Regions from separate parts of the Bacillus sp. EB V-12 genome, predicted to be linked through region 2. Evidence: riboswitches for the same ligand, from Rfam matches in the RefSeq annotation. Region 2 holds a riboswitch; each other region holds the start of a gene.
The links. Region 2 has a riboswitch for S-adenosylmethionine ahead of ACZDYH_RS24780 (M20 family metallopeptidase). Riboswitches for the same ligand answer to the same signal wherever they lie in the genome.
Positions count from the first base shown of each region.

Region 1: linked by a shared signal. The riboswitch ahead of ACZDYH_RS21365 (bifunctional O-acetylhomoserine aminocarboxypropyltransferase/cysteine synthase) and the one ahead of ACZDYH_RS24780 (M20 family metallopeptidase) in region 2 are both predicted to bind S-adenosylmethionine.
Region 3: linked by a shared signal. The riboswitch ahead of ACZDYH_RS21940 (methionine ABC transporter ATP-binding protein) and the one ahead of ACZDYH_RS24780 (M20 family metallopeptidase) in region 2 are both predicted to bind S-adenosylmethionine.

Region 1 covers NZ_JBUXJL010000007.1:204,435-207,717, forward strand. Annotated here, with positions in the region: gene metA (homoserine O-acetyltransferase MetA) at 1-705, opposite strand, end outside; gene ACZDYH_RS21365 (bifunctional O-acetylhomoserine aminocarboxypropyltransferase/cysteine synthase) at 689-1,987, opposite strand; SAM riboswitch class I at 2,079-2,183, opposite strand; gene ACZDYH_RS21370 (chloride channel protein) at 2,505-3,283, shown strand, end outside.
Region 2 covers NZ_JBUXJL010000010.1:178,365-181,647, reverse strand. Annotated here, with positions in the region: gene ACZDYH_RS24785 (Lrp/AsnC family transcriptional regulator) at 1-271, shown strand, start outside; gene ACZDYH_RS24780 (M20 family metallopeptidase) at 437-1,642, opposite strand; SAM riboswitch class I at 1,731-1,832, opposite strand; gene ACZDYH_RS24775 (AAA domain-containing protein) at 1,909-3,283, opposite strand, start outside.
Region 3 covers NZ_JBUXJL010000008.1:24,061-27,343, forward strand. Annotated here, with positions in the region: gene pruA (L-glutamate gamma-semialdehyde dehydrogenase) at 1-387, shown strand, start outside; gene ACZDYH_RS21935 (cysteine hydrolase family protein) at 658-1,203, opposite strand; SAM riboswitch class I at 1,446-1,552, shown strand; gene ACZDYH_RS21940 (methionine ABC transporter ATP-binding protein) at 1,676-2,695, shown strand; gene ACZDYH_RS21945 (methionine ABC transporter permease) at 2,685-3,283, shown strand, end outside.

The DNA of each region.
Region 1 (3,283 bases), on a different contig from region 2:
ATGTCCAAGGGCAAACACTTGCCTTCCTTCTGGCCCAATAACAAGGTGAACACCTGCTTCTTCAGAGTTTGCTAACAATGTTAATTCTTTCACTCCTCTAATATCATTCTCTCGTACTTCTGTATGACGAGAATGCGGAGCAAAAAACAATTCATCAAATCCTTGTAATAATTTCACATGTTGCTCGCAAACTTCATGTTCAAATACACCGAACACTTTTTCCTTAAGGGGATACTTTGGAACACCATAATGATAGTACAAGCCAGCCTGTGCCCCCCAGCAAATATGGAGCGTAGATGTTACATTCGTTTTTGAATACTCCATAATATGTTTAAGCTCTTCCCAATAATCTACCTCTTCAAAAGCAAGGGTCTCCACTGGCGCTCCTGTAATAATGAGCCCATCAAACTTTTCATTTTCAATATCACGAAACGTTTTATAAAAGCTTGTTAAATGTTCTTGCGTTACATTACGCGATAGATGTGATTCCATATGAAGCAAATGAACATCTAATTGTAACGGTGTGTTTCCAATTAAGCGAAGTAATTGCGCCTCTGTATCTTGTTTCGTTGGCATTAAATTTAATATAGCAATTTTTAAAGCACGTATATCTTGTGTTTCTGCCCGCTCCTTCGTCATTACAAAAATATTTTCTTTTTGCAACACTTTGCGAGCCGGTAAATCTTTATCAATTATGATCGGCATGTGTTTTGCCTCCAACTAGAGCTGCTTCCAAATCTGCAATAATATCAGAAACATCTTCTATACCAACCGATAAACGAATTAAATCAGATGTAACACCCGCTAAACGCTGATCTTCAGCATTTAATTGTCTATGCGTCGTACTAGCAGGATGTATAACGCAAGTTCGTGCATCAGCTACGTGCGTTACAAGAGTTGCTAGTTTTACATTTGCGATAAATTCTTTTGCTGCTTCTAATCCGCCTTTAATACCGAAAGTTAAAACACCACTAGCACCTTTTTTCAAGTACTGTTGTGCTAATGAGTAATTTTCATTACTATCTAAGCCTGGATAATTCACCCATTCAATACGTTCATGATTAGCAAGCCACTTAGCAACTGCAAGAGCATTTTCACTATGACGTTCCATTCGTAAATGCAATGTTTCTAAGCCAATATTGCTAATATATGCATTGAATGGGCTCATACAATTTCCATAATCTCTTAATAGCTGAACACGTGCTTTCACAATATACGCTGCTGCACCAAAGTTTTGAACGTAACTTACACCGTGATAACTTGGATCTGGTTCAACAAGTTCAGGATACTTTCCATTTGTCCAATCAAAGTTTCCACCGTCAATTACAATACCGCCTAAGGAGCTCGCATGCCCATCGATATACTTCGTCGTAGAATGAACAATAATATTTGCCCCATGTTCAAACGCCTGGCATAAATAAGGAGTTGCTAATGTATTATCAACGATAAAAGGTACCTCTAATTCTTTAGCGGCTGCTGAAAATTCTTTAAAATTTAAAACATTCATCGCTGGATTTCCTAACGATTCTGCATAGATAAGTTTCGTCTTGTCATTAGCAAGCGCCGTGATTTCATCTGCCGTTAAATTTGGATTAAAGAACGTAACATCAATGCCAAGCTTACGTAAACTCACCCCAAATAAATTAAACGTTCCCCCGTAAACAGTTGAAGAGCAAAGTAAATGGTCTCCACTACTACAAATATTTAAAACTGCGAGCATAATAGCTGCTTGCCCAGAAGCCGTTGCAACAGCTCCTACACCGCCTTCTAAATCTGATAACTTCTGCTCAAATGCTGCTAGAGTAGGGTTTCCAATACGTGTATAAATATATCCTTCTGCCTCTAAGTTAAATAGAGCTGCTAAATCATCCGAAGTATCGTATTTATACGTTGTGCTTTGATAAAGTGGTAAAACACGTGGTTCACCATTCTTTGGCGTATAGCCACCTTGCACACAAATTGTTCCTTTTCCCCATGATTCTCCCATCTCTCATTCTCCTTTTTTTATACAAAATAAAAAACTGCCCCTTTCCTGAAAACAAGAAAGGAGCAGTTTGAAAACACGCTCTAAAGGCTCTTTCTTATCTCTCAGGATTACTACCTGCAGGATTTGGCACAATTCCGTTATACGGCTGTTGCCAAGGTTTCATCGGGCCTGTCCCTCCACCTTTTCTTGATAAGACTATGCAATTACCGTTGATTTTATAGCAATAATTTCCTAATGTCAAACAGTTTTTCTGAATGTTCTAAAATAAATGTTAACAGTTTCATATAAAGCAACAAAAGAAATATATTCTAGTCTATTTCAAAAAAGACCTTTAAAAACCTCAAATCAGTCTATAAAATTAAATAAGTAATTTAACCTATAAATTCAAATTCCCCAAAAGTTAGCCTATATGTTGAATAGGCCATCTTCTCAAAAAGATACTATATATATTCAATCCATTTTTCACTAGTATATTTCACTTTTTTCCCTACTAAGATTTACATAACGGAGGTATAACATGACAAATAAAAAAGATATGCAGTACATACTTGCTCTATATGGCATTCTTCTAGGATCTATAGTAGGAGCTACAGTCTGGTTATTTTTAGTCACAATAAATATTGGAATCCACTTTATTTGGGGATACTTGCCTGAAGTTCTCTCTTTTCCCTCTTATTACACCCTTTGCGTAACAATAATTGGCGGGGTCCTTGTTGGTCTATCACAAAAACATTTCGGTACATACCCACGCCTTATGCCTGAAGTAATGGCTGAATATAAAAAAACTGGTCGAATCGAATATCGCTTTGTCCATCGGGCTACTTTAACAGCGATTATTGTTTTAATTTTCGGTGCTAGTCTTGGTCCAGAAGCCGCACTAGTTGGAATTATAGGCGGACTGTGCACATGGGTAGGGGATCGCTTTAAATTTGCCTTAAAGGGTATGAATGAGCTAACCGAGATCGGAATTGGCGCTACTTTAAGTGTCATTTTTAACGCACCATTATTCGGTTATTTAGCACCAAATGAAAATGAGGGGGAACAAATTGCTGCTTTTTCTAAAGGAAAAAAAGCGATTGTATACTTAGCTACTACTTTCGCAGGTTTTTCTGTTTATTTACTACTGAGTAAACTTGATAATCGTGGATCCTTTATTGTTGATTTCGGGGAAGGTGCACTTTCTTTCAATGAATGGATTGCATTTCTTCCACTTGCTAGTATCGGCGCTATAGTTGGTTTCTTTTATTTCAAGTTAGAATTCACATTAGAAAAGTTCATTCACCCTTTTAGAGAATA
Region 2 (3,283 bases):
AACGAAATTTGAGCCTGCAAAAATTAATAAAAACATTCAAGCATTCATCATGTTTAAAACGAGCCAATGCTCTGATTTTATCCAGTATTGTAATGCAGCTCCTGAAGTAACAGATTTATTTCGAATTAGTGGGGAATTTAATTATATGATGAAGGTCATGAGCGATTCGATGGATTCTCTCGCTACATTTTTAGACTCTTTAATGCAATTTGGCTTGTCATCTCCTTTAATTGTTTTAAAGAGTGAGTTTGAGGAGAAATTGTCATTCTAATAAAGGATACGTATTATCCTCCGCTAACAGTAAAAGCTTTTCCTTTATGAGAAAATCCAACAAAATTAATGATTAGTAACAAAAAAGAACATTGATTTTCAATGTTCTTTTTTATATTTCTACTTATTATTTAGATTGCTATTCGAAAAAAGTACCTTAATCCCCTTACCCTTGATTCCTCTGCGCCTCTCTAAACTCCTCCTTCACCTTCTCTAACAACCCTTCTTCCGTAATTAATCGATACGCCGTATTTGCTAATGCTTTTGCCGATGTAATTAATGCTTTATCTCCAAGTTCTGAACGTGCTGCTTCTCTAAATTCATTTGTATGTGCAATTAAATCATCTGGTCCGATTTTAATGTACGGATGAATTGTCGGTACGACTTGACTTACGTTTCCTGCGTCGGTTGAACCGATTCCTACTCTTTCTTTACGATTTACATCTTCACCTAATAGTTCTAGTTCTTCCGCTACAATATCGTTATATGTTTTTGTTACGAGTAATTCATCGATTTCATTTTGGAATTGATGGATTTTTACTTTTGCACCTGTTGCTAACGCTGCTCCCTCAGCAATATTTTTTACTTTTTCTGTTACTTCTGCACATCTTTTTCGCGTTGCTGCACGGATGAAGAACCTTGCTGCGGCATATTCAGGAATAATGTTAGGTGCTTTTCCGCCTTCTGTAATGACGCCATGAATTCTCACGTCTGACGGAAGTTGTTGGCGAAGTGCGTTAATACCGTTATAGAGCTGAATCACCGCATCTAATGCGTTAATTCCCTCTTCTGGTGAAGCTGCGGCGTGAGCTGTTTTTCCGTAAAAATGAAAATCAAGTGGATCGACTGCTAGTGAAGGACTCGTTGTCGCTGTCTTTCCGCTCGGATGAATCATAAGCGCCGCATCAATATTTTTAAATAAGCCTGCCTTTACATAACTCGATTTTGCGCTACCGTTCGGTCCTCCTTCTTCAGCTGGTGTACCAAACACGACAACTTCCCCGCCAATTTCTTCAAGCGTTTCTGATAATGCGATTGCTGCTGCAACACTAATTGTGCCGATTAAATTGTGACCACACGCATGACCGAGTCCTGGTAAAGCGTCGTACTCCGCTAAAAATGCGATTGCCGGTCCTTGTTTTCCAGAGCTTTTTCGCGCGATAAATCCCGTTTCATGTCCAGCTATATTGTGCTGCAACTGAAACCCTGCACTACCTAGTAATAAACTTAACGTTCTTGATGCGTAAAACTCTTGGTTACCAATCTCTGGATTCGCATGAATATCATGACTTGTTTCTATGTACTTTTCCTTATTTCTTTCGATACTCTCTTCAATTGTTTTTCTTTGTGACGCTACTCCTGTCGCTCCCATTTTTCTTCCTCCTTTTATTTTCACGTAAAAAAGCCTCTTTCTAAAAGATAGAAAGAGGCTTCTGTATATACAGTCAAAATGAGCTTCTTTCTTATCTTTCAAGTTACCTTGCTGGAATTGGCACAGTATTCATAACGAATCCGCTGCCGAGGTATCATAGGGCCAGTCCCTCCACCTCTCGTGATAAGAATTTTCATAAAATTATATTAAATTATTTTTTATTCTAAGTTCATTCCAAGTAAAAGTCAAGGAATTCCTATCCGAATTTACCGAATATCTAAAAATCCTTTTAATACACCAATTGTCTCAGGTGCTTGCAGTCTTGCACATACGTACGGAAATTCCGTACTACCTTCAAACATCATTTGAGATGTAAGCGGTGCGCCTGCCCAGAAGATTTCATCATCGATTACTAGGAACGGGAATGCTTTATTTTGTCTTTGTAACTTTACATTTTTCAGTGGAACTGGTCCGTCACTATACACTGTTATTTGCGCATTTGTACGCATTAACGCTTGCCATACTCGCTTATCCACTTGTTTTGTACTTGGAAGTGAAATAATAATTTTTCGTTTTGCTGCTAAAATATCTTTTAATAGCCCTTTCGTTTCCTCAAGATTCATTTCCATAAACCAGCGTAAACGTTTCGATATTTTTCGTTCCCACAATTGTCTTGATGTCGTGCGATCATACACATCTCCGTGACGTTCTATATGAGCTGTTAATTGTGATAACGCTTGTTTTCTCGAAAGGTTTTTACGCATATAATGGCAATCTGATAATTGAATGAACTTCCCTCTCGCCCTTGTCACTGCTACATTGACGAGGCGATGGTTTTTGTGATCAAAGAATAATACGCCAGGTCGTTCTTGCGGATAACTGTCAACCGTATCAAAAATCATCATATCTCTTTCAGAACCTTGGAACTTATGAACTGTCGCCGCTAAAACTGGTATGTTTTGATATTTCGTTCTCTGCAACATTTCTCTCATACACGTCGATAAAAAGCGTGACTGCGCCCTGTAAGGTGTCACAATACCAATTGATTGCACACCATCTAACAATCCGATTAACATCATTTGCATTGCTACTAAACCAGACATAATGTTAAAACGTGAACCAGAAGCAGCATCTTTTAACGAAAAAGCTCCCATTTGGCTCGTATCAAATAAAACGCTCGCCTCATTTGCGAACGGCTGTAACTGTGCAAGTTCTTTACGCTCTGAAACAGACGGATGATCGTATACTCTATTTTTATAAATAAACGAATTCGTAAACTTCGATATATCCGCATGCATACGTCTTTGTTCCTGCAACATAAATAGGTTTGGGTGTGCTTCTGATTTATTAACAGACTCAACAATCCCAGCATGGTAAAACATATCTTCCCCAAGCCATTTGCGAACAAGTTCATGATTTGCCATCGCAATTGGAGGTAACTGTAAAAAGTCACCGCAAACGACGATACGTTTCCCAAGTGAAGCAGCTAATGCAATTTGCGGAACGAACGCCATACTCACCTCATCTACGACAACTAAATCAAATGTACGCTCATAAATTAGCGCATCAATGGCACATTTCGATAAAGTTGCGCCGATTACTTTCGCATTTTCAATATATTCTTTTTCTACTTCTTTAATT
Region 3 (3,283 bases), on a different contig from region 2:
GGCGAAGGAGACGATTCTAAAGGCTGGTTCATCCAACCAACAATCGTTGCTGACGTTGCAGAAGATGCTCGCTTAATGAAAGAAGAAATCTTCGGACCAGTAGTAGCATTCTGTAAAGCGAAAGACTTCGATCATGCACTTGCAATTGCAAATAATACGGAATACGGTTTAACAGGTGCTGTTATTACTAACAACCGTGACCATATTGAAAAAGCACGCGAAGACTTCCACGTTGGTAACTTATACTTCAACCGTGGATGTACTGGTGCAATCGTAGGTTACCAACCATTTGGTGGCTTTAACATGTCTGGTACAGACTCTAAAGCTGGTGGACCTGATTACTTAGCACTTCACATGCAAGCAAAAACTACTTCTGAAACTTTATAAGAAATAGTAGAGGAGCTCTTCACAGAATGTGAAGAGCTCCTTTTAAAATTGAAATCCTATATATTACCATCGTTCGAAGGGAATGAGCTAAAACCTATTAATAGCGGGATAAACATGCGAACAGAAATAAAATGATGAGAAAAGTTGACTTATTAGTCATATTTTTTAGTATTCATTTTGAGAATTTCCTGTATAATACAATTTGAAAGAAAATCTATGGTTCGACAAGGAACACTCCTTTCGGTTTTGCTCACTGAAAGGAGTGTTTTTTTATGTAGCTAAAAATTCTTGCGTGCTTATTACATTTGCATATACACCATTTAAACTAGCTAAAATTGTATTGTGAATGTAAACAGCTGGTATAGTAGCGTTCTTAAAAGAAAGGTCTTTTGTAGCACAAGCATCATGTATAACGGTACATTGAAAGCCAAAATCGAATGCAGCCCTTACTGTAGCATCGATACACATATGAGTCATCATCCCACATACAACGACATGTTCAATATTTAAACGTTTTAATTGCTCTAGAAGATTAGTTTCTCGGAAGCTATTTGGATAATGTTTGACTATAACTGTTTCTTCTCTAAGTGGACGTACGCTTTCGTGAATATGTACACCTTCTGTATTAGGTAGGAAAAAAGTAGCGCCATCTTTTATAGCTACGTGTTGGATATGAAAAATAGGTTCGCTGTTTGTTCTAAAGTGTTGTAATAACTGATTAGCATATTCGCTTGCTTCTACTGGATTACGCAATTCCATCTTTCCATTTGGAAAATAATCGTTTTGAATATCGATGAGTAAAAGAGCTGTTTTCATATATTTATCTTCCTCCGAGTTTCATATTCAAATAAATTTATTCAATTCGTAGAGAAGATTCTCCTGTTTAAAAATATGAGGAAGAAGAATTTTAAATAACCTTGAAAGTTACTATTTTCTCATGAATTTTCATCTGAAAATTTTAATAAAGGAATAATTAATATTTTTCTAAAAAATGTATTGACTCTTATTATTCTGAGTTCTATAATGAGAATTAATTAAACGACAATTAAATCGATACATTCTTATCCAGAGAGGTGGAGGGACTGGCCCTACGATACCTCAGCAACGGGTTTTTTTAATACCGTGCTAACTCCAGCAAGCCATATAAAGGCTTGGAAGATGAGAAGATGTGAATGAGTACATATAAGTGCTCTCCTTCTTATCTTTATGGTTGATAAGAAGGAGAGCACTTTTTATTTTACCTCGAAAGCTCTGCTTCAAGTTTTTACAGCATATAGGAGGGGAAAAAATGATTTCTTTTAACAATGTAAGTAAAGTGTATGAATCAGCTGGGCAATCTGTTCATGCGGTAGAGGATGTAACATTATCAGTTGAGAAAGGCGAAATTTTTGGCATTATCGGTTTTAGTGGCGCTGGAAAGAGTACGTTATTACGCCTAGTAAATATGTTAGAGAGACCGACGGCAGGAACGATTTCAATAGATGATAAAGATATTACATCATTATCGACGAAAGAATTACGTAAACTAAGACAAAGAATCGGAATGATCTTTCAAAGTTTTAATTTATTTAATTCAAGAACAGTATTTGGAAATATTGCTTATCCATTAAAGTTAGCGAAAGTACCAAAGAATGAGATAAAAGAAAGAGTAAATGAACTGCTGAAGTTTGTAGGGTTAGAAGATAAAGCAAACTATTACCCAGAGCAGCTATCAGGTGGACAAAAGCAACGTGTGGGCATTGCTAGAGCACTTGCGACATCGCCAGATATTCTTATATGTGATGAGGCAACATCAGCCTTAGATCCAGAAACAACGACAGAAATTCTAAACTTATTAAAGAAAGTAAATAGAGAATACAATTTAACAATTCTTCTTATTACACATGAAATGCATGTTGTGAAAGAAATTTGTCACCGTGTAGCTGTAATGGAGAAGGGAAAAGTTATTGAAGAAGGAAAACTGTTTGATGTTTTCACGCAACCAAAAACAAAGACGACTCAAAACTTTGTACGTTCTGTCATTAATGATCATTTACCGGAAAGTGTTCTAGCGAAAATTCAAAATGGTGGTCAAATTTATCGTCTAACATTTACTGGTGAGGAGACAGGACAGCCGGTACTATCATATATCGCAAAAAACTATAACGTCGATGTAAATGTACTGTACGGAAATATTATTGAACTTCAAAATGTGCTATTTGGAAATCTTCTTGTAGAGTTGCAAGGGGAGCAGAGGGAAATTCAAAAAGCATTACAACATCTAAGACTGCAAGTGCAGCTGAAGGAGGTAGAAGCTCATGCGAGTTGATTGGAGTATATTTTGGCCGCGCATACTAGATGCGACGGGGGATACCCTCTTAATGGTAATTGTAACCCTTATATTTGCTACAATTCTTGGTATACCGCTAGGTTTACTTTTATATGTAACGAGAAAAGGAAACTTTTTAGAAAATAAATGGGTCTTTTCTATTCTTAACATCATAATTAATACAATTCGTCCGGTACCATTCATTATCTTTTTAGTAGCGTTAAGTCCACTAACGAGAAGTGTTATCGGAACGACGATTGGAACAGCAGCAGCAATTTTCCCGATGACCTTAGTCGCATCAATTGGTATTGCTAGAATGGTTGAAACAAACCTTGTTTCCGTTCCGAAAGGAGTAATTGAAGCAGCGCAAGCAATGGGCGCCTCGCCAATTAGAATTGTTTTTGAAATCCTTGTACCAGAAGCGTTAGCACCATTAATCTTAGGTGTCACATTTATGACAGTTGGTTTAATTGAATTTTCTGCAGTTGCTGGGCTTGTCGGTGGTGGCGGTCTTGGTGATTTAGCAATGACATATGGTTATCAACGTTTTGATACATCAGTTATGTTCGTAACGGTCGTGTTACTTAT